4 regions of the Virgibacillus salarius genome follow, and region 2 is predicted to be linked to each of the others. Evidence: riboswitches for the same ligand, from Rfam matches in the RefSeq annotation. Region 2 holds a riboswitch; each other region holds the start of a gene.
What was found. Region 2 has a riboswitch for S-adenosylmethionine ahead of ABDZ84_RS06375 (YezD family protein). Riboswitches for the same ligand answer to the same signal wherever they lie in the genome.
Positions count from the first base shown of each region.

Region 1: linked by a shared signal. The riboswitch ahead of metK (methionine adenosyltransferase) and the one ahead of ABDZ84_RS06375 (YezD family protein) in region 2 are both predicted to bind S-adenosylmethionine.
Region 3: linked by a shared signal. The riboswitch ahead of ABDZ84_RS15430 (methionine ABC transporter ATP-binding protein) and the one ahead of ABDZ84_RS06375 (YezD family protein) in region 2 are both predicted to bind S-adenosylmethionine.
Region 4: linked by a shared signal. The riboswitch ahead of ABDZ84_RS17735 (methionine biosynthesis PLP-dependent protein) and the one ahead of ABDZ84_RS06375 (YezD family protein) in region 2 are both predicted to bind S-adenosylmethionine.

Region 1 is NZ_BAAACY010000078.1:83,786-89,984, reverse strand. It holds gene ABDZ84_RS10570 (tetraprenyl-beta-curcumene synthase family protein) at 1-767, opposite strand, end outside; gene ABDZ84_RS10565 (gamma carbonic anhydrase) at 848-1,369, shown strand; gene metK (methionine adenosyltransferase) at 1,640-2,836, opposite strand; SAM riboswitch class I at 3,134-3,244, opposite strand; gene pckA (phosphoenolpyruvate carboxykinase (ATP)) at 3,513-5,099, shown strand; gene ABDZ84_RS10550 (ABC transporter substrate-binding protein) at 5,519-6,199, shown strand, end outside.
Region 2 is NZ_BAAACY010000043.1:27,046-33,244, reverse strand. It holds gene ABDZ84_RS06380 (glycoside hydrolase family 13 protein) at 83-1,855, shown strand; SAM riboswitch class I at 1,929-2,045, shown strand; gene ABDZ84_RS06375 (YezD family protein) at 2,140-2,301, shown strand; gene ABDZ84_RS06370 (bifunctional homocysteine S-methyltransferase/methylenetetrahydrofolate reductase) at 2,528-4,378, shown strand; gene metE (5-methyltetrahydropteroyltriglutamate--homocysteine S-methyltransferase) at 4,408-6,199, shown strand, end outside.
Region 3 is NZ_BAAACY010000121.1:11,001-17,199, forward strand. It holds gene ABDZ84_RS15405 (hypothetical protein) at 350-484, opposite strand; gene ABDZ84_RS15410 (arsenate reductase family protein) at 1,130-1,486, shown strand; gene gcvH (glycine cleavage system protein GcvH) at 1,686-2,069, shown strand; gene ABDZ84_RS15420 (toprim domain-containing protein) at 2,297-2,653, shown strand; gene ABDZ84_RS15425 (thioredoxin family protein) at 2,712-3,035, shown strand; SAM riboswitch class I at 3,104-3,214, shown strand; gene ABDZ84_RS15430 (methionine ABC transporter ATP-binding protein) at 3,319-4,350, shown strand; gene ABDZ84_RS15435 (methionine ABC transporter permease) at 4,340-5,008, shown strand; gene ABDZ84_RS15440 (MetQ/NlpA family ABC transporter substrate-binding protein) at 5,048-5,878, shown strand; gene ABDZ84_RS15445 (YuzK family famiily protein) at 6,161-6,199, shown strand, end outside.
Region 4 is NZ_BAAACY010000145.1:37,367-43,565, forward strand. It holds gene pabB (aminodeoxychorismate synthase component I) at 1-354, opposite strand, end outside; gene ABDZ84_RS17730 (anthranilate synthase component II) at 320-931, opposite strand; gene ABDZ84_RS17735 (methionine biosynthesis PLP-dependent protein) at 985-2,100, opposite strand; SAM riboswitch class I at 2,176-2,279, opposite strand; gene ABDZ84_RS17740 (ROK family transcriptional regulator) at 2,622-3,791, shown strand; gene ABDZ84_RS17745 (asparaginase) at 3,795-4,790, shown strand; gene ABDZ84_RS17750 (glutathione ABC transporter substrate-binding protein) at 4,806-6,199, shown strand, end outside.

The sequences.
Region 1 (6,199 bases), on a different contig from region 2:
TCCACTTGGTCGATATAATAATCAAGTAAAATATGCAAGCACTGAATATATGGAAAATATCCAGATACTAATCGGCTTGCTCTGTCTGAACTAAGTCTCCCAGCAAACCCATAGCAGGCCAAACAATATATTCCAAGCGTAGATCCTGCTGCTGCTGAAAATTCATACCAGCTTAACGGATATGCATTCATATTCTCTGACCACTTTGTTAATCGTGGTATACGTTCTTCCATGATCACATGCTTGTGTACCTGTAAATCCATATACAATTTTGCCAATTTAAGCGCATGCTCTTGGAAAAGATCAATGTGATTTAGTGATGCTAGTGCTTCATTACAAGTTCTAACTAACTCTTTCAAATACCCTTTGTCATCTTTACTTTCAAAATACTTATAATAATCCGTTTTACTATCATTACAAGATAGTGCATCTATCATAGCATGATGTAACAATCGGAAATTTTCTGGATCCATAGAATTACTACGATCACAAAGATTATCTAAATAGTCACTTATCGTTTGATATGCAACAATAAATCGTACAGCTTTCTGCCAGTTTTGATGTGCTAATATGCTATAAACTGCTCCTCCTTGACAATGAAAACGTTTGGAAGAAATACTTGATAAAGCCTGAGTTCTCAATTCTTGATCGGGAATTTCCGCAGCACGTTTTTGCCAATAAACTAACTCTTTACTTACAGCTGGAAAAATTTTCAGATAAACGGTTGCCATTAAAATTATTGGGTTATTTGGTACATGATTGCTCAACTTGCTGCCTCCAATCTACATTGTCCCCGCTATAATTTTGTTATACTGTTTATATCACCATATTATCCAGGAGGATTCAAATGATACATTCATATAAAGAAAAACAACCACAAATTCATGAAACTGCATTTATTGCAGAGGATGCAACCATCATCGGTGACGTTACAATTGATGAATATTCTAGTATATGGTTTAAAACTGTAGTTCGTGGAGATGTTGCACCTGTGAAAATTGGTAAAAGAATTAGTATTCAAGATCTGTCCATGCTTCATCAAAGCCCTAATCTTCCCTTAATTATCGAGGATGATGTGACAGTCGGACATCAAGTGACCCTGCACTCCGCCATGATTAGAAACAAAGCTTTAATTGGTATGGGTTCCATTATTCTTGATGGTGCGGAAATAGGTGAAAATGCATTTATCGGAGCCGGAAGCCTTGTGCCACCTAGAAAAACGATTCCGCCACATACGTTAGCTCTTGGTAGACCAGCAAAAGTAATCCGAGACTTAACTCTAGAAGATTACGCGGAGATGGAACGTGTACGAAAATCATATGTAGATAAAGCAATCTACTACAAAAAATATACAAATTCCGGTAAGTAACTTCAAGAACAAAAGCGATTGGAGCTAGTCAACGGAGATAAAGGAATCACGGTGTGCTTGCAAGCCAATGATGACTTAGATTAGGGCGATTCGTGAAGTCACCTAGATTCTGTGCGCTGGAGCTGGACGCAGCTCAACACGCCTTCTTTATCCTTATGGAAAATATTGTAATTTAGACTATGAAAAAAGGCAGCCTAGAAGATTAAATCAGCTAGGTTACCTTTTTTCGTATCATAACCATTGTGAAGCTAAAGGATGATCAAGACTTTACTACTTAATAAGTGCTTTCAATTGCTCAACTTTGTCTGTCTTCTCCCATGGAAATAAAATGTCTGTTCTTCCAAAATGCCCGTAAGCAGCAGTATTTTTATAAATAGGTTTTTGCAAGTCTAACATACGAATAATACCTGCTGGTCGTAAATCAAATAATTCTCGAACAGCTTTTACTAGTTGCTCTTCATTTACAACACCTGTTCCAAAAGTGTTTATCGAAATAGAAACAGGTTCTGCTACACCAATGGCATAGGCTAGCTGTACTTCACAGCTTTTGGCAAGCCTGGCAGCCACTATGTTCTTTGCGACATAACGGGCAGCGTATGCAGCTGACCGATCAACTTTAGTAGAGTCTTTTCCACTAAACGCTCCGCCACCGTGTCTAGCATAGCCTCCATACGTATCAACAATAATCTTTCGACCTGTTAAACCTGCATCCCCCTGAGGTCCACCAATAACGAAACGGCCAGTTGGATTAATAAAATATTTAGTCGTCTCATCTAATAACTCATTTGGTACTATAGGGCGTATAACATGCTCTATCAAATCTTTTTCTATTTGCTCTGTAGCTATATCCTGATGATGCTGTGTAGAAATTACGATGGTATCAATTTTAACAGGTTGATCATTTTCATCATACTCAACGGTTACCTGTGTTTTACCGTCCGGTCGTAAGTATTCTAATGTCTTATCCTTCCGAACGTCAGCGAGACGCTTTGCCAACTTATGTGCCAATGAGATTGGAAGTGGCATCAATTCGTCTGTTTCATCACAAGCAAAACCAAACATTAAACCCTGATCACCAGCACCTATTGCAGCAATCTCTTGATCGCTCATTTTTCCTTGTCTTGCTTCCAATGCTGTGTCAACTCCACCAGCAATATCAGGTGATTGTTCATCAATGGCAGTTAATACTGCGCATGTCTCCGCGTCGAACCCAAATTTTGCGCGAGTATATCCGATTTCTTTTATAGTTTTACGAACAATAGCAGGTATATCTACATAAGTAGTAGTGGATATTTCACCCGCTACAAGAACAAGTCCAGTTGTAACAGTTGTTTCACATGCCACTCGGGCATTTGGATCTGTTTTTAATATCTCATCCAAAATAGCATCTGAAATTTGATCAGATATCTTATCTGGATGTCCTTCTGTTACTGATTCAGAAGTAAACAAACGACGATTAGCAGCCATGTTGCTAAATCCTCCTTCAAATATCGATTACGGAACTCTATTTATCAAATATGCTCATTCAGTAATAAGTACTAAGGTTAAACTGAAATAAGAAAGGCACCAGAAAGATTACCTACTACCGTATATTCTATTGTCACTCCTGGTTCACACGTACACGCAGGCGAATGACAATTTAGCTTAGAAATTGACTAATATGTTTATAATCGGGTTAAAGTTAGTCATCTACGTGTAGAATTTTTATAACTAATAAAAAAAGCCTTTCCCGCTTGTCATGAGGAAAGGATTGCTGGCCTTTCGCTCTTATTGTTCAAGGAAAAAAATCTCCTTGCATCAGGTTAGCACCTTTTCACTAAAGTGATGGTTGCTGGGCTTCATTGGGTCTGTCCCTCCACCAACTCTGAATAAGAGAGTATCCGTTCGAAACTTAGCTTATCGGAAGAAGCTTAATGTGTCAACTAGTTTAACTGTATTCTCAGAAGTTTTTTACTCATACTAAAGGAAAGAAAGATTCTGAACGACATTTTTTGCTGTAAACATTCAACATCTTATAAAAATTATTTTATATTTAGTATGGACTATTAACTTAAATGTGTTATACTAATAAACATATTCAGGATTATTTGGTCGTTCAACAAAAGAACGTGAATACAATTTCACATAAAGGCAGGTATTTAACATGAAAACGGTAGAAAAGTCTTTCGTAAAAGAATTATACACGCATAAACAGCTACAAACAAATTTATCCGTACCTCAGCTTGTTGAAAGAATTTTAGCAAGAGAAGAAGGCATGTTAACCGCAACAGGTGCAGTTCAAGCAACAACAGGATCTTATACCGGTCGCTCCCCAAAAGATAAATTTATTGTTACAGATGAAGTAAGTGAACAGCAGGTGGATTGGGGAACAGTAAATCAATCCATTGATGAATCTGTATTTGATCGATTGTATGAAAAGGTTATTTCCTATTTAAAAAATAAAGAAGAGCTATTCCAATTTAACGGATTTGCTGGTGCAGACCACGCGTATCGCTTACCAATACAAGTTATTAACGAATATGCCTGGCACAATCTATTTGCACGGCAGTTATTTATAACTCCAACTGCTGATGAGTTACTATCACATCAAGCTGAATTCACAGTAATATCAGCCCCTACTTTTAAAGCAGATCCTGAAGTAGATGGTACGAACTCAGAAGCGTTTATTCTTGTTTCTTTTAAAAAACGAATCATTCTAATAGGTGGTACCGAATATGCAGGTGAAATTAAAAAGTCTATCTTTTCAGTGATGAATTTCTTACTACCTCAACAAGATGTATTATCTATGCACTGTTCTGCTAATGTTGGCAAAGAGGGAGACGTGGCTTTATTCTTTGGTTTATCCGGCACGGGGAAAACCACCTTATCTGCTGATCCTTACAGAAGATTAATTGGTGATGATGAGCATGGTTGGGGTCCAAATGGAGTATTTAATATTGAAGGCGGATGTTACGCAAAGTGTATTCATTTATCTCAAGAAAAAGAGCCGCAAATTTATAATGCAATACGATTTGGTTCTGTCCTTGAAAACGTTATTCTTAATAAACAAACAAGGCTACCTGATTATGATGACACAACTTTAACAGAAAACACAAGAGCAGCCTATCCAATTGAAAACATTGATAATATCGCAGTGCCAAGTATTGCTGGGCATCCAAATACAATTATCTTCCTTACAGCAGATGCTTCGGGAACATTGCCGCCAATAAGTAAATTATCAAAAGAGCAAGCAATGTATCATTTCTTAAGTGGCTACACAAGCAAGCTTGCAGGTACGGAGCGAGGAGTGACAGAACCACAGGCTACGTTCTCTGCATGTTTTGGATCACCATTTTTACCTTTAGCTCCGGCAAAGTATGCGAAAATGCTTGGTGAAAAAATTGATTTTTATCAATCAAACGTGTTTCTTGTAAACACAGGATGGACTGGGGGATCTTACGGCATTGGTAAACGCATGAAGCTGTCTTATACACGTGCAATGATTCATGCTGCATTAGAAGGTGAACTCAATAGTGTAGAGACAATAAGAGATAATATTTTTGGATTGGAAATCCCTATCCAAGTTCCAGGTGTTCCCGATGACGTCTTAGTTCCCGAAAACACATGGGAAGACAAAAACGCTTATCAAACGGAAGCAAAATCACTTGCCATGAAGTTTCATCAGAATTTCCAAAAATTCACGGAAGCAAGCGCTGATATTATGCAGGCTGGGCCAATTTATAAAGGATAATTTATCGTTTCCTCATCCCAAAAGGATTTATTATAAATGAGTGAAAAAAGTTGTATAATTTACTGTTCAGCTATAACAGCTGGTTGCCGATCTCTTATAAAGAGATCGGCTTTTTTTAGTCTAGTAAATTATAAAGCGTATTGAGCTGCGTCCAGCTCTAGTGCCCAGAAACGAGGCGACTTCACGAATCGTCCTAATCTAAGTCATCATTGGCTTGCAAGCTACCGTGCTTCCTTTATCTCCATTGACTTGCTCCAAGTGCTACGTTTCTATTCGGGAGCTTGCGTTTCTGTTCCATAAATATTTTCGTACTATTCGATCATCTATTCATTTGACTTATTTTTTTCTAGGCATTCACACATTTTCTAAGCTGTTCATAAACTGTGTTGACATATAAATATTTGAAGGGGTCGAATAGAATGAAAAAAATAATGGTTTTTATCCTGATCTCTTGCGGGTTAATTATAACTCTTACTGCTTGTAATTCGAAGGAAAACACGTCGATCAAAATAGCAGAAGTAACTCGTTCTTTATTTTACGCCCCACAATACGTAGCTCTAGAGGAAGGTTTTTTTGAAGAAGTAGGCCTAGATGTAGAGCTGCAAACAACTTGGGGTGGGGATAAAACGATGACTGCCCTGTTATCTGAAGGAGCTGATATGGCTTTAGTAGGTGCAGAGACTTCCATCTACGTTTATGCTCAGAACTCCAAAGATTATGCGATTAATTTTGCCCAATTAACCCAAACAGATGGCACCTTTTTAGTAGCAAAAGAACCTAAACCAAATTTCACATGGGAAGACCTAAAGGATACAACATTCCTTGGACAGCGGAAAGGAGGAATGCCGCAAATGGTTGGAGAATTTGTGCTAAAGCAGCATGGTATTAATCCACAGACAGATCTCGATTTACAGCAAAATATAGAATTCGCTAACATTCCGGGGGCATTTGTATCTGGTGAAGCGGAATACGTTCAATTATTTGAACCAACTGCCAGTACGTTTGAAAAGGAAGGAAAAGGACATATAGTCGCTTCATTTGGTGAAGAGTCCGGTCACGTACCTTATACAGTATATATGACTAAACAAAGCTTTATTGAC
Region 2 (6,199 bases):
CAGTTATATATGGGATAAACATTCCTTAAATTTTCGTCTTATTTTTAAAATAGCGCAAACGATTGTACAAAGGAGGAGAAAAATGCACAAAGAAGCTATCTATCACCGACCAAAAAATAATTTCGCCTATGCATATGACTGTGATACATTACATATTTTCTTGCAAACAAAAAAGAGTGATATACAATCCATTGATCTTATCCATGGTGATCCTTATGATTGGATAGATGGTCAATGGCAGACAACCATAAAACCGATGGAAAAATCAGGCTCTACTCATTTCCATGATTTTTGGTTTACACAAGTAAAACCTACATTCCGAAGAATGCGTTATGCTTTCATTTGTTCTGACGATGAAGAATCCTATATTTACAGTGAGGGAGGATTTTTTACACATCTTCCTAAAGACATAGCTCATTATTTTTGTTTTCCATACTTGAACAAAACAGATGTTTTCAACCCACCTGACTGGGTTAAGAAAACAATATGGTACCAGATATTCCCTGAACGTTTTGCAAATGATAATGAGAAATTAAATCCTAAGGGAAGTTTACCTTGGAATTCAACCTGCCCTAGCCCCACTAATTTTTTTGGAGGAGATTTCCAAGGAATAATTAACCACCTTGACTATTTAGAAGCATTAGGAATTAATGGAATATACTTGACACCGATTTTTAAAGCGCACTCAAATCATAAGTACGATACGATAGATTACATGGAAATTGATCCACAATTTGGAGACAAGAAGCTGTTTCGTGAATTGGTTAAAAAATGTCATCAGCGTGGAATAAAAATAATGCTCGATGCTGTCTTTAATCATAGTGGATTTTACTTTCCTCCGTTCCAGGATGTACTAGAAAAACAGGAGCAATCAAGTTATACGGATTGGTTTCATATAAAAGATTTTCCTATCCGTACGGAACCAGTACCAAATTACGATACGTTTGCTTTTGTATCGACAATGCCCAAATTAAATACAGAAAACGCTGCAGTACGAAATTATTTATTACAAGTGGCTCGTTATTGGATTAAGGAATTCGACATTGATGGCTGGCGCTTAGACGTTGCTAATGAAATTGACCATTCTTTCTGGAGAGACTTCCGTCGTACAGTTAAAGAGGCCAAACCAGATGCCTATATTTTAGGTGAGATTTGGCATGATTCAATGCCTTGGCTACATGGAGACCAATTTGATGCAGTTATGAATTATCCATTTACAAACAGTGTCATTGATTTTTTTAGCAAAAATGAAATAAAAGCATCTGACTTTACAGCGTCAATTTCAACATTACTGCATATGTACCCACGAAATATTAATGAAGTAGCCTTTAATCTCTTGGATAGTCATGACACGCCTCGCGTGTTAACATTAGCAAATGGTAATGTAGAAAAAGTAAAATTAATGTATTTATTTCAACTATCATTTGCGGGAACACCCTGCATTTATTACGGTGATGAAATTGGCATGCAAGGTGGTGAAGATCCTGGATGTCGCTCATGTATGGAATGGAACACCAACAGGCAAAATCTTGAACTATTTCAATTCATTCAAACACTCATCACATTGCGAAAAACAGATCCCCTTTTTGGCAATTATGGTAATTTCAGATTTATTTATGATGATAATGAAGCAAATCTTATTTGCTATGAAAAAAGGAATATAAATAGGCGCCTAGTTTTTATTTTACACGCAGGAAAAATGAAAACAAAGCTTAGCATCCATTCTATCATGGACGAGACTAAATCTATTAGTGAATGGTTCCTATCAAAACAAGGAATGATCAGGAAAGCATTGGATTCTAAAACCGATCCATTAATAATACAGCCACTTAGCTATCGTATTTTTGAAATGTAATAATTTTTTAAAATTTTCTCTTGACAGTCTATTTACTTTCTAAGATAATGAGTACAATCAAAACTTCATAATTTACCTATCGAGAGTCAGGGGAGGAAACTGGTCCATTGATCCTGCGGCAACCATACTCATTCAAAAAGAGTAATACGGTGCTAAATCCAGCAAACGAAAGTTGTTTGAAAGATGGGAACTGTAATGTATAAGCCAATCAAACCTCTTTCAATCTGAAAAGAGGTTTTTATTTTTTTCTCTAACTATTTTGGTGATTTAAAAGGAGGGATCAGATGGCACAGATCGATGATACGAAAATAAACGATATTATTTCAGCAATTCAAAGGGTCGAGTTTGGATCATTAGTAATTACGGTTCATGAAGGAGAGGTTACACAAATTGACACAACGGAGAAAAAACGCTATCCATTAAAACCAAAAGTAAAGAGAAAGTGATAGGAAAATAATTCTTTCACTTCTTTCATTATTACTCCACTTTGTTCGTATGTTGCGCTTATTGGAACACCAATGGCCATATTTGCAAAGTCGAAGTAAAGCTACTTAAATAACTTTCGCTTATGCTGATTAGACGACTAAAGGCACCCACTTGAAGAAGAATATATTCTTCGTATTAGTAGGGTGTCTTTTTTTAAATAAAAATTGGAAAGGAGTGTGATGAGAGATGGATTTATTAACTGAATTAGATAGAAGAATCCTTATTGGTGATGGTGCAATGGGGTCTTTACTTTATTCCTATGGAGTGGATCACTGCTTTGAAGAATTAAATCTTACATTAGAAGAACAAATTGCACAAATTCACCAAGCATATATTCATGCTGGTGCTGATTTAATTCAAACAAATACGTATGGTGCCAATTATATTAAGCTCGCCAGATATGGATTAGAGGATCAAGTAAAAAAAATCAATACAGCCGCTATAAAAATAGCAAAGCAAACGGCTAGTGAGGATGTATTTGTGCTTGGAACGATTGGTGGTATACATGGTACACAAACACTTCAAGCCACGAATGATGAAATTAAGAGAAGCTTTAGAGAACAGTTATATTGTTTACTATTGGAGGGGGTAGACGGTCTAATCTTAGAAACCTACTACGATCTAGAAGAGTTGACAACTGTACTTGAAATAGCTAGAGAAGAGACAGCGCTACCAATTATAGCGAATGTATCCATGCATGAGGCAGGTATACTACAAAACGGCATCCCTTTACCAGAGGCATTACAACGGTTACAAAACACAGGAGCAGATATTGTCGGAATTAATTGCCGCTTAGGTCCATTTCATATGCTTGATTCTTTAAAGGAGGTCCCTTTACTAGAAAGGTCATTTCTTGCAGCTTATCCAAATGCTAGTCTTCCTGCATATCGTGACGGAAAACTTATCTATGAAAATGAGCCAGATTATTTTAAAAGCTGTGCCAAAGATTTTCGTAATGAAGGGGTAAGGCTTCTTGGAGGATGTTGTGGAACAACTCCCGCCCATATTCAAGCAATTGCAGAGGGCGTTAAAGATTTAGAGCCGTTACAGGAAAAAGAAGTAATTCCTAAAGCAGAACCGATTGAAATTCGTAATAGTCCAATAGATAAAGAGCCCCGCTTAATAGATATGGTAAAGCAAAGACATTCTATTATCGTTGAATTCGACGCACCGAAACACTTAGATACGGAGGAGTATTTGGAAGGGATTAGAGCTTTAGATAAAGCAGGTATTGATGCAATTACACTTGCTGACAATTCATTGGCAACACCTAGAATCAGCAATATAGCAATCGCTGCAAAAATCAAACAGGAAATTGGTATCAAACCACTCGTGCATTTAACTTGTAGAGATCGCAATTTAATCGGATTGCAATCACATCTAATGGGATTACATGCACTTGAGATCAATGAAATCCTAGCCATTACTGGAGACCCTACTAAAATAGGAGATTTCCCTGGGGCAACATCGGTTTTCGACCTAACATCACTTGACTTAATTAAACTCATAAAACAATTTAATCAAGGTTTGTCATTCTCTGGTAAATCACTTAGACAACCTACTAAGTTTCAAGTTGGTGCGGCCTTTAATCCCAATGTTGCAAGACTAGATAAAGCTGTTAAGAGAATGGAAAGAAAAATAGATCGAGGTGCTGATTACTTTCTAACACAACCAATATACAGTAAAGAAAAAATTATCGAGCTTGCCGAAGAAACACAGCATATAGATAAGCCAATATATGTAGGCATTATGCCATTGACATCAACCAAAAATGCAGAATTCCTGCACAATGAAGTACCAGGAATTAAAATGCCAGAAATTATTCGGCAACGAATGAAAAACGTAGCAGTAGATAAGCAACAGTCCATCAAGCAAGGAATTGAGATTGCAAAGGAATTGCTTGATACTGCGCTAACACATTTCCAAGGCATCTATTTAGTAACCCCATTTATGCGTTATGACATCAGTATACAATTAGTAAACTATATCCATAAATCTTTAGAGATAAACCATTCATCAATGATGAAACGAATATAACCAAAATACAAATTACAGGAGGAAAAAGAATGACATTTACTGCAATTAGCTCTAACTTAGGTTACCCAAGAATTGGAGAAAAAAGAGAATGGAAACGAGCGCTGGAAAGCTTTTGGAAGGAAGAAATTACAAAAGAACAATTAATTAAAGAAACAGATAAAATCAGGTTAAAAAATTTGAAAAAGCAACAGGAGCTTGGCATTGATCTAATACCAGTTGGTGACTTCTCTTTCTATGATCATGTGCTTGACACATCAGCAATGTTCGGTGTTATTCCAGAACGTTTTTCTTACAATGGTGGAAAGGTTGATTTAGAAACCTATTTTGCTATTGCCCGTGGAACTAAAGATGCTGTTGCTTCAGAAATCACCAAGTGGTTTAATACGAACTATCATTATATTGTTCCCGAATTGGAACATGCACAGCCTATACTAACAGAAAATCGTCCACTTGCTTTTTATAAGGAAGCAAAAGAAGAATTAGGTATCGACGGTAAACCTGTAATCTTAGGCCCAATCACATATTTAAGCTTAGCAAAGGGGTATAAAGAGGAAGAATTCGATGAATTACTGGATGTGTTTGTTCCATTGTATCTGCAAATATTGGAGGAATTAGAATCAGCAGGAGCTACATGGGTCCAGATAGACGAGCCTATCTTTGGAACCAAATTAGATGATGCAGTGATTCAAAAAGCAAAAAAAGTCTATACGCAATTCTGCGAAGCAGCACCAAAACTAAAACTCATTTTACAGACATACTTTGAACATGTGATCAATTATGAATCTATTATTGAATTCCCTGTTGCAGCAATCGGTCTTGACTTTGTTCATGGTGATAGCTTACAACTAATTAAGCAGTTTGGTTTTCCTAAAGATAAAGTATTAGCTGCTGGTATTATTAATGGTCGAAACGTTTGGCAAGAAAACATAGCAGATAAGCTTTCTATTATTGAAGAAATAAAATCAATTACGACTATTCAAGATATTATTTTACAGCCTTCCTCTTCCTTATTACATGTACCGGTAACGAAAAAGCTAGAAGTGGATTTAAATCCAGATATAAAAGCTGGCTTATCCTTTGCTGACGAAAAGCTTGAAGACATTACTACACTTACAAAGGGCTGCAACGATGGAGAGCATAGTATTGCCACTAAAATAAAAACGAACCAAGAACAGCTTGCGCGCTTTAATAGTTCAGCATTGCGAACAAATGACCAAGTTAGAAAAGAGCTTCAGAGCCTAGATACTTCCGATGCAAAGCGGCCATTACCGTTCAATCAGAGGATTAAAAAGCAGCAACACGAATTAAAACTTCCATTATTACCAACGACGACAATTGGGAGCTTACCACAAACCCCAGTAGTAAGAAAAACAAGAACAAAGTGGCGCAAAGGGGAAATATCTAATGAAAAATACGAGCAATTTATAAAAGATAACATCGATAAATGGATTACTATTCAAGAGGAGCTTGAGCTTGACGTTCTAGTTCATGGCGAGTTTGAACGAACTGACATGGTTGAATACTTTGGTGAAAAACTAAATGGTTTTGAGGTCACAGCATTTGGTTGGGTGCAATCGTACGGTTCCCGTTGTGTAAAACCACCTTTGATTTTTGGTGATGTATCCTTTAATAAGGCAATGACAGTTAAGGAAAGTGTATATGCACAATCGTTAACAGAAAAGCCAGTGAAAGGAATGCTAACTGGACCTGTCACTATTTTAAATTGGTCCTTTGTCCATGATGACGCTCCACGTTTTACGATACAAAACCAGATAGCTCTGGCACTGCGAAAAGAGCTTGAAGCACTTGAAGAAAATGGTA
Region 3 (6,199 bases), on a different contig from region 2:
GAAACATCGACACTAAGACAAAAGAATGAAGAAACAATTAAAAACGAACGATGTGGTACCACCCCCCCTGAAGTTAGAGTGAAAAACTAATTTCAGGGGGGGTTTGTGGCTAAATATAGTGAAGAATATAAAGTGAAGGTTGTGAACTACTAAGGCTAGAGAATGCCTACTTAAAAAAGCTAAAAGCTTTTCGGGAGAATCCGAATGCCTTCTACGAAAAGCACAGGCAAAGGTGGCATTCGAACTCAAAGAAGAAGGATTCCGATTAAAAGATATTTTTCTTGTTGTGGGTATTCCTGAAGCTACCTATCACTATCATGTAAAAAACATGTAAGAAGGCACATATACTTCAGAAATCTTCCGGCATTATCTTCTTCAATCGTTGTACAAAACCTGATTCTCGAGCAACATTGCGAAGTTCAGAAATAGATAAAATATCGAGCACACGCTTTACAAACGAGTCAAAATGATATTGCTTAGCCATACGTAATCCCTCCAAATTATTCCATTTATAATGTCAGAATAACGAATAACTTTTTAGGTTTTAAAATATCCTGCTTAACTTGACGGCTATGTGCTATGCCCGCGGAAAGAGCGTATAGTTTCACGGTGCGGCGATGATATCTCTATTGATAACATGATTATTCGCATTTTGAGTAAAGAAGTTGTGTTTTGTCCTTGCCTCAGTGTTTCGTTTGGTTTGTATTAATTTGAAATTCCGCCTTCACCCACTTTATTTTGCATAAGTTAAAGAGTTCGATATCATCTCTAATTTAGTTATAACTTTATCGTAGATCCCTCATAAACAATCAGTTCATTTTTGTTTTTGGTTGGTGAATTACAATATGATGAAAGGGGCGATGTTCTAGTGTCTAATTGCAGAGAGGATGGCGGAGACGCCTGTGGGAATAGCATGAGCGAAAGATCTCGCAGGTAGTAAACATAAGATACGGAAAAAGTTGACTCTGGGACCATGGCAAGCCTTCGACAAGAACCAATTTTTTCAATGTTGACCAGAGACATGACTTTCGAATCAGACCATCACTTTTTATAGGTCAACATTTTAGTCGAATTTACATCCGCTATTTTGCTATAATAAATCTAAACTAGATTACAAAGGAGAGTCTACATGGCAGTCACCGTTTATTGGTATCCAAATTGTGATACATGCAAAAAAGCAAAGAAATGGTTGGATGATCATCAGGTTAAATATCAGTTAATTCATATTGTTGAATCTCCACCGAAAAAAGAAGAATTATTAGATCTGTTTGATAAAAGTGAGCTTCCTGCCAAAAAGTTTTTTAATACAAGCGGAAAAAAATATCGAGAACTAAATATCAAGGATAAAATAAAAGATGCATCTGATGAAGAGATGGCAACAATATTAGCCACCGATGGCATGCTAATTAAGCGTCCAATTGTCGCAGATGACTCAAAAGTAACAGTCGGTTTTAAAGAGGAGATGTTTGAAAATACGTGGCTTTAATTTCTCTTTGAACAGAGCATGTTTAGGATAGACTTACGTAAAATAACAGACATAAAGAAACGTCCAAAATAAGACATGTATTTATGGACTTTTGGAAAAAACCGTATGAACAAATAATATGAAAAGTTAAAAAGAAATACTGGATAATTGCGCGTATACCTTGTATAGTAAAAGTGAATTACATATTGGAGGGGATAGTTTGAGCGTACCTAAAGAATTATTATACTCAAAAGAACATGAATGGGTAAAAAAAGAAGATGGAAAAGTTCGTATTGGGATTACTGATTTTGCTCAGGATGAATTAGGAGATATTGTGTTCGTAGAGCTCCCTGAACCTGGTGATGAATTAGAAGTAAATGAACCATTTGGTAGTGTAGAATCAGTGAAAACAGTTTCTGAATTATATGCTCCAATTAGCGGTAAGGTTATTGAAGTGAATGAAGAGCTAGAGGATAGCCCTGAATTCGTAAATGAATCTCCTTACGAGAAAGCTTGGATGGTCGTGATTGAACCATCTGAAGAGACAGAGCTTGATGATTTATTATCTGCTGATGCATATGATGAGATCGTAAATCAAGACTAATTGCATATCAGAAAAATAAATGGCTGATAAACAACCTTTGGTTGGAATCAGCCATGTTTTTACAGCTATACTAATTGCTCAACATTACGAATTGGACGTATCACTAAATAACTACATTTCATCATATAATAAAGGAAAGTCACATTTCGAAAAGACAACTACTGATAACATAGTAGAAGTGAGCGATATTAAAACCTTCCGCTTGATTTACTGAGGAGTGCTATGTGATGATAACTGACGAATTAGAAAAAATTATTATCGTAGAAGGCTTAACAGATAAAAAGCAAATTAGAAAGGTTATTACTGACGATGTAACGATTATATGTACGAATGGAACATTAGGTGTTGAACGATTCGATCAAATGTTAGAGGATTACGCATTAGATGATAAAGACGTCTACATTTTAGTAGATGAGGATGAATCAGGCCAAAAACTGCGAAAGCAATTGGCAAGAGAACTACCACATGCAGAACACATCTATGTTAGTAGTGAATATCGAGAAGTAGCAACAACTCCTGAAAATATTTTAGCTCAAGTATTAGTGAGTAAACGAATCGCTGTTAATCCGATTTTCTTAATCTAAACAAGGTGTAAAAGTAATGGGTAGGACTTAGCAAGCACTATGAATGAGTTTAAATAAGGTGATATGTTTGCAACAAATTACAGCCGAACTTTTGAAAAGAGACCACTACCTTCTTTATATATTTACTCCTTTTTGTGGTACGTGCAATTTAGCAAGGTCCATGCTAAAGAAAATTGAGTCTGTACATCAAGAAGACATTTTTTATGAGATGAATGCATCCTTGTATCCAGAATTTATGCAGGATAATCAAATAGAAAGTGTACCGTGTCTTGTTGTTAAGAAGGATAATCGAATTGTAGAAAAAGTGTACGCATTTCATTCCATACCTAATATTTATCGATATTTATTAGATTATAAGCCGGAAATGTTTAAGAATAGTTAGCTGAAAATCGTTGACATTGTTTATACAGCATGCTAATATATCTTTTATCGTAATTAAATAGTTGAAAACTCTTATCTTGAGCGGTGGAGGGACTGGCCCTATGAAACCGCGGCAACCTTCAAGCTATCATGCTTGAAAGGTGCTAATTCCTGCAAAGCCTAGGCTTTGATAGATGAGGGGACGAAAAGGCAAACAAACGTCTTTCTGTTCTCTTACAGAAAGGCGTTTTTAATTGTATTTAAGGACATAATACAAATGTATGTAAATAAAAGGAGGATTACGTGTGATATCGATACAGGGTTTGAGTAAGGTCTTTACTTCAAACAAAAGCAATACAGCAGCTGTAGATAATTTGACCCTTTCGATTGATCAAGGAGACATCTTTGGTGTTATTGGTTATAGCGGAGCGGGTAAAAGTACGTTCGTTCGATTATTAAATCGCCTTGAAGAACCAACCAGTGGTCGAATTACAATGAATAACAAGGAAATTACGACATTAAATAAACGAGAACTTCGATTAGTAAGGCAAGATATTGGGATGGTATTCCAGCATTTTAATTTGCTCTGGTCGCGAACTGTTGCCGATAATATTGCTTTTCCTTTGGAAATAGCTGGGATTCCTAAAGCGGAAAGGGATAATCGTGTAAAAACATTGATTGAGCTAGTTGGGTTAACGGGAAAAGAAACATCCTACCCCGCCCAGCTAAGTGGTGGTCAGAAGCAGCGAGTCGGTATTGCACGTGCCTTGGCAAATAAGCCAAAGGTTTTATTATGTGATGAAGCAACTTCGGCACTTGACCCAGAAACGACGAACGCAATATTAGATTTACTTGTTAATATTAATAAAAATTTAGGGTTAACTATTATTCTTATTACACATGAAATGCAAGTGATTCGAAAAATATGTAATCAAGTTGCTGTTATGGAAAATGGAAAGATTGTAGAACAAGGGAATGTACTCGATGTGTTTCTACATCCAAAGCAAACTGTTACTAAAAAGTTCGTCAAACAAATTATGGGGTCTGACGAGGAAGATAGTGATATATCACATGTTATGAACCGTTATCAAAATGGAAAGCTAATCAGACTTCATTTTGTTGGAGAAACAACGAACGACGCATTAATTAGTCAAATTATAAAAAAATATGGTGTGGACATTAGCATTTTACAAGGGAAAATAACGCAAACACAGGCTGGTGCCTATGGAACCTTATTTATTCAAATGGACGGTAATGAAAAAGATATGAACAAAGCTATTTCGTTTGTTCGTGAAGAAACCTCCGTAGAATTGGAGGTTATCCACGATGCTAACTAATTTATTACCAAATATTAAAGTAGAAGATTTTATAGAAGCAACTTATGAGACTTTTTATATGACGATCATTGCTTTAGTTGGAACGTTTATTATTGGGTTATTGTTAGGATTGCTTCTATTCCTTACTCAAAAAGGTGGAATTTGGCAGAATAAGTTATTAAATCTTGTTATAGCGACGGTAGTAAATGTATTTCGAGCTATTCCCTTTATTATATTGATTTTGTTGCTTTTCCCGTTTACTAACTTTTTAATTGGAACTATCCGTGGTCCAAACGCGGCGTTACCAGCATTAATTATTGGCGCAGCTCCATTTTATGGAAGGCTTGTAGAAATAGCACTGAGAGAGGTTGACAAAGGTGTCGTTGAGGCTGCAAAGGCAATGGGAGCAAAGACCAGTACGATTATTTTTAAAGTATTGTTACCTGAATCAATGCCAGCATTGATCTCGGGTATTACGGTAACAGCTATTGCATTAATTGGTTATACAGCGATGGCAGGTGCAATTGGTGCAGGTGGATTAGGCAGCTACGCCTACTACTCTGGCTTTCAACGTAGGGACTTTGATGTTGTACTTATATGTTCCATCATTATTGTATGCATTGTTTTTCTATTTCAATTTATTGGCGATTATGTATCAAGAAAGTTAGACAAAAGATAAGAACGATATAAAATGAACAAGTTAAGAGGAGCGAATAAAATGAAAAAATTGTGGTTATCCGTGTTAATCATTATAAGTTTAGGATTTGTGTTAGCTGCATGCGGCGGAGATGATGAAGCTTCCTCCGATGCAAATACGATTAAAGTAGGCGCTTCTAGCACACCTCACGCTGAAATTCTTGAAGAGGCTAAGCCATTATTAAAAGAAGAAGGCATTACATTGGAAATAACTGAATATGAGGATTACGTATTACCGAATGATGACTTAGCTAATGGAGAAATAGACGCTAATTATTTTCAACATATTCCGTATTTAGAGCAAACAATAAGTGATACTGGATATAAGTTGGATTATATCGATGGAATTCATATTGAACCCATTGGTGTTTATTCCAAAGGCATTTCGAGTATAGAGGAGATTCCAGAAGGAACAGAAGTAGTCTTAAGTAATTCTGTGTCTGATCGTGGTCGTGTACTAGGTTTATTTGAAAAGAATGGGATAATAAAATTGGCAGATGGAGTAAAGACATCAGAAGCAACGCTTGATGATATTACTGAAAACCCTAAGAATTTAACGTTTTCACCAGATTATGACCCAGCACTTTTACCAGAAATTTATGAAACAGATGAAGAATCATTAGTAGTCATAAACACAAATTATGCTATTGGTGCAGGGTTAATCCCAACTGACGATGCATTATTCATAGAAGATGAGGATTCACCATATGTTAATGTTATCGCAGTAAGAGCAGAGGATAAGGACAATAAAGCATTAAATAAGCTTGTAGACGTACTACATTCTGAAAAAATTCAGAAGTTTATTGAAGAAGAATACGAAGGTGCAGTCGTACCTGTTGGCGACAAAAAATAAGCAGACTAACGTTTTAAAAAAATTACTTTTAACAAAGTGAATATCAACAAGACATTGATCCAGCAGTTTGATGTAATAGCTTTTATGAAGAATAGGGAGTATATGTGCGTTATCAGTAGAAACTGTATGAGGATGTTTATTTGGCTTAAATAACCGTTAAATACTGATCAATAAACTGAATAATACGTTTAAATTCGTTTTGTTTTGGGAATCACCTCTGTGTTAACCTTATTATTGTCATAAAATAAGAAAGGATGATTCCCTATCAATAGCGGAATAGAAATGAATTACACTTCTGAAATGGAGAAGGCTATGCAACAG
Region 4 (6,199 bases), on a different contig from region 2:
TTGATAATCTTCAAGGGAAGTTGTAGGTTTCCACTCTGTTAAATGAAAGGCTTTAGTATCAGCCATTATTTCATCTGATGGCTGAGCGAAAATACCGAACCACAATAGTGGCAAGGTACTACAGTTGTTTACTTGCTGAGCCGGATCAAAGGCAGGCGCTGCTTCATATGCAAGGTATCCAGCTGCATAGTAACCAGCTTCGATATACTGTTGAATAGATTGCATACAAGGTATTACTTCTTCTAACTTTGTAGTGGTTATAATAGTAATGGGATCTTTAAAGGTCATGGGCTGTTTATTACCTAAATGATTGGCAAAGTCAAAGAATAGGAGTGGTTTTTTTGGCGAATGCATCTATTTGTCCAACCTTTCGTGTGAAAAAGTTCTCTAATAACTGTAGCCCTTGTTCGGATAGTATTGCTTCAGGATGAGCTTGAATTCCTTCTATTGGATAAGTTTTATGGCGAATTGCCATAATCTCACCTGTAACTGATTTTGCGCTTATTTCAAAGCAAGAAGGTAGGGTAGCCTCCTGAACAATAAGTGAATGATACCTTGTGACAGCTAACGGATTTTTAAGCTTTTTGAATATACCTTTATGATCATGGGTAATCATTGAAACCTTACCATGCATTGGTTGTTTGGCTTTTACAATACTAGCACCAAAGGCTTGAGCAATCGTTTGATGCCCTAAACAAATTCCAATTATTGGATATAGCGTATACAGTTTTCTTACAATCTCTAGACATATACCTGCAGAAGCCGGGTTTCCAGGTCCAGGAGAGAGCAATATGCTAGATGGGTTTAATCGTTTAATGTCTGCTATTGAGATTTCATCATTGCGAGCGACATATACTTGCTGGTTTAGCTGCTTCATATATTGTACAAGATTAAATGTGAATGAATCATAATTATCGATGACTAATATCATGTAGTTACCTACTCTCTTATAAACACTTCATGCGTTATTATAGCAAATGTAGGTTAATAAGCATATGTATCCACTTCAATTAATGCTTGTTTTAAATCCTCTATTAATTCATTTGGTTGTTCAATTCCAACTGAAAACCGTAGCAGTTGGTCGTCAACACCACGCTTTATTCTTTCATCTCTAGGTATGTCAGCGTGAGTTTGTGTTGCTGGATAAGTAATAAAACTTTCCACCCCTCCTAAACTTTCAGCAAAAATGATAAGCTTCAAACTTTGAAGGAAAGGATCTATCCATTTACTTTTTCGTAAGCGAAAAGATAACATACCACCTCTTCCTGGATATAGAACATTATCAACCATTGGATGCTCTTGCAAAAAGGATACGATAAGCTTTGCATTGGCTTCATGTTTTTCCACCCGAAGCGCTAGTGTTTTTAATCCTCGAATTAATAGCCAAGAGTCAAAAGGTGATAGCACAGCACCTGAAGCATTGTGGTAATTGGCTAATTTTTCAGACAAGGATTTACCTTTTGCCACTACTAATCCAGCGAGTACATCGTTATGACCACCAATGTATTTCGTGCCACTATGAATGACGATATCAGCCCCTGACTCAATTGGCCGTTGAAGTAGCGGGGTCAGAAAAGTATTGTCAACAATTAATAGTACATTATATTGGTGCGCTAATTCCGCAACTTTTACAATATCTATCTCTTGCATTAGGGGATTTGTAGGTGTTTCAATAAAGATTGCTCTTGTTTTCGAGGATATCAGTCGCCGCGTTTCTCCGTCATTCTTGAAATCTGTATATGTTGTCTGAATTTGATATGCAGCGGCGTAATGCTCTAATAATCGGTACGTTCCTCCGTATACATCACTCGTTACAATGAGTTCATCCCCAGCATTAAAAAGAGAGAATACTAATTGAATGGCTGCCATTCCAGAACTGCAAGCATACCCACTGTCAGCGGATTCCAATTTAGCGATTCCTTCCTCTAGTAAGGTTCTTGTAGGATTTTTCGTTCTTGAGTAATCATAGCCTGATGATTGTCCCAGTCCGTGGTGCTGGTAGGCAGTTGACAAATAAATAGGTGCGCTAACTGCTCCAGTAGCTTTATCACTCTTATTTCCTAATTGTACTAATTCTGTTTCAATGCTTCTTCGTGACATAATATCCATCCCTTCATTCGATGAAAAAAGCCTCTTCTAATTAAATAAGAAGAGGCTTACATCATTCGGTTACTCTTCCTATCTGCATGCTTTCGAGCATCTGGAATTGGCACAGTTCTCTTTATAAGTCTGTTGCCGAGGCTTCAAAGGGCCAGTCCCTCCACCTCTCTGGATAAGAAAATAGTTTATGTAATTTTTAAAATAGATTACAGTTGTTTTTGCTATTTGTCAAGGGAAACTTAGGGATTTACTCCAATGTACAGTTTACAGCATTTAGATAACATGGTTTCATCTGAAGATAAGTGGAAAATAAAAGCAGATACGAAATATCGCAAGAAATAAATTAGTTAAAACATTCTAAAAATTAGTTGACTAATTTTTCTCGCTAATCTATACTATTAATAACTTCACAGGAGAAACTATTTGGTTAAATACTGGAAAAATATAATAAATAGTAAAAAATCAATGGAAAAAGCCATTTAATTCTGGTTATTAATTACATGATGTTAATAGGTGATCAAATGAAAATTAAGAATCAAGATTTTTTAAAAAAAGAAAATAGAAGTTTAGTCTTAGAAATAATTCTTAATCAAGGTCCGATCTCACGTGCCGAAATTGCCAAACAAACGTCGATGAGTCCTACTTCTGCTTCTCGAATTGTTGCATCATTACAAGAAAATAAGCTAATAAGAGAGATGAATATGTCTAGCGAAGGAATTGGCAGGAAGGCCACTTATTTTATTCCAAATGAACATTCTGTATTCTCAATTGGTGTTGAAATTGACCAGAAAGTTATTCGGATCGGTTTAATGAATTTTATAGGAAAGTTAACCATTCTGAAGTACTTTGACTATCAATCAATAGATCCAGTGGCAACAGTTCAATTTATAGCAGACCATATATTACAAATGATTGACGACGAAAATCTTACATCGGATCAAATTGCTGGAGTTTGTATTGGCTTACCAGGACTTATTGAGAATGACAAAGGTGAGGTGAAATTATCTGCGCAATTTGATTGGAAAAATATCCCTTTACAAGAGATGGTTGAAGAGAAAGTAGGCTTTACCGTATTCGTGGACAATGAATTAAAATTGAAAGCGCTTGCTGAGTATATTAGTGATCCTGAACCAAAAAAAGCGTATATGGCAATGATTGGTTTTGGTAGTGGGGTAGGTTCTGCGTTAATAAAGAAAGGAGAAATCTATCGAGGTGAAGGAAACTTCTCAGGAGAAATCGGACATACTATCGTTGATCCTTATGGAATTTATTGTCCATGTGGGAATTTTGGCTGTCTCCAAACGTATATTGCTGAAAAGTTTTTGTTAGATGAAGCATCTAAAACAAAAGAGATTGAAAATATTCAGGCCTTAATCATTGAATATGAAAATGGAGAAAAGTGGGCAAGAAATATAGTTGATAAAGCAATTACCTATGCAGCAATTACGATTAATAATGTTGTTTGCGTATACAATCCAGATTCCGTCGTTCTTGCTGGTAGTTTAATTGAAAGGTTTCCGCAAATTAAAGATCAAATTATTGAAAAGTGTGAGAATCAGATGTGGGCACCTGTCATGAAGACATTTCAATTACGCACTACAAAAACGGGAGAAGATGGCGTTGTGATAGGAGCTGCCATGATTGTACTACAGCATTTTATAAAAAATATTCATGAAAAGAGTGGGGTTTAACCTATGATATCAACACCTATTATTGCTGAAGAATATAGAGGAGGAACATTAGAAAATGTTTATCAGGGATTGATTTGTGTTTTAAATGAAAAGAAGGAAATACTTTATGAATACGGTGATGTAAAGCAGTCCGTTTTTTATCGGTCAGCGATGAAACCATTACAAGCAATTCCCTTATTCACCACAGATATTATGGAAAAGTATGATTTAACAACAGAAGAAGCAGCTTTATTTACGGCATCTCAAAGAGGTGAATCCTATCATCAAGAGGCTTTAGAACGTTTAATGAATAAACTGCAATTGTCAGAAGACATGCTGGTCTGCCAACAGAGCTATCCCTTAAATGAACAACCAAAGATTTCCTATATCCGGGAACATTTACCTAAACGTAAACTTTTGCATAATTGTTCTGGTAAGCATTTGGGGTTTCTTGCTTATTCCAGAGAGAAAAACTATGATCTATCAAACTATGAATGGTTGGGTCATCCGCTTCAACAAGAAGTTTTAAACTATGTAGCAGATTTGTCGGAAACCCCGAAGAAAGAAATAAAAACCGCAATTGATGGTTGTGGAGTTCCTGTTCATAGCGTTCCGCTAAAAAACATGGCTATTTCATTCTTAAAGTTCATTCAGCCTTCGATGATACATGATAGTCGGGTTGCAACGGCTGTAAAAAGAATAGGAGAAGTTATGAACAAACACCCTAGAATTGTCGCTTCACATAACTTTATTTGTACAGCTCTGCTTGAGGATGAAAATATTATTGCAAAAGGAGGAGCTCAAGGAGTCTATTGCTTGGCGTTAAAGAGAGAAAAAATAAGCATTTCCTTAAAGGTGTTAACTGGTTCTGAATTAATTTGGCCACTATTAGTAGCTAAGCTACTACAAAAGTTAAATTATCATAATAAAGAAACGATTGATCGTTTGCTTAATATTCGATCAAACGAAATCTTCAATGATAATGGGAAAGTGGTTGGAGAAACAAAAATTCGATTATAAGAGGGGGAGCAATCAATGACAAATAAATGGATACGTCTAATGATATTACTAGGAATAATAGTAGTTGTATCAGCGTGTTCTTCAGATGCAAATAGTGATAATGATCAAGGAAATAAAGGTGAAGGCGATAAGGAATTAACCATTGCAATTGATCAAAATTTTGTTACATTGGATCCGCAAAATGCTGGAGATACCGTTTCAATTTTTGGTACAAGAGCAATGTATGAAGGGCTAGTAGGTTTTAATGAACATATGGAGATTGAACCTGTTCTAGCTGAAGATTATCAAGTGAGTGATGATGCTTTAACCTATACATTTCAGTTAAGAAAAGACGTGACATTTCATGATGGAGAACCTTTTAATGCTGACGCAGTAAAAGCTAATTATGAGCGTATTATAGATGAGGATAATGATTTACGTGCTAAAAGAAACCTTCAGTATGTGGAAAAACTTGAAGTTATAAATGAGTATGAAGTTGCGTTTATATTAAATCAACCATTCAGTGCCATGTTAAATAAATTTGCAATGGTGCCCTTTATAAGTCCAAAAGCACTTGAGGATGATGAAAAAGACATCGCGTTACATCCTGTTGGAACAGGGCCCTTTAAATTTGTTGAATGGAATCAAGGAGACTCACTTGTTTTAGAAAAATATAATGATTATTGGAATGCTGCCAATTCCGATGCAGAGAAGGTTACATTTAAGCCGGTCCCGGAAAACGGCTCTAGAGCTGCTATGTTAAAAACAGGAGAGGCGGATTTTGTTTATCCTGTTCCTCAACAAGATATAAAAGAATTAGAATCGAATAGCGATGTTGTGATTGAAAAAACACCATCTACAATAGCCAGATACGTTTCTATTAATACATTTAAGGAACCATTTAATAATGAAAAAGTGCGAAAAGCAATGAATTATGCAGTGAATAAGGATGCATATATAAAAGTAGTAAAGAATGGGTATGGCAATATATTAGACTCAACCATGTCAACGGAAACACAATACTATACAAAGCAAGAACCATATGAATTCAATTTAGAAAAAGCGAAGGACTTATTGACTGAAGCAGGCTATGAGAATGGGTTTGAGGCAGAGATCTGGGGGAATACAAGCTCAGAAACACTTCAAGGCATGGAATTTATTAAACAACAGCTGGCCGAGATTGGCATTGATGTAACGATTAAGTCAATGGAAGAGGGGACGCTATCTGATGAAATATACACGCCAGAAACACCAAAGGATGCAAAGGTACAAATGTGGTATGTAAGCTGGTCTCCTTCATCTGGAGATGCTGATGGAGCAACTCGCTCGTTGTTTAGTAGTGAATACTTCCCACCAAATGGCGCAAATACAGCATATTACAACAACAGCGATGTAAATACATGGATTCATGCAGCAAATGAAACTTCCAA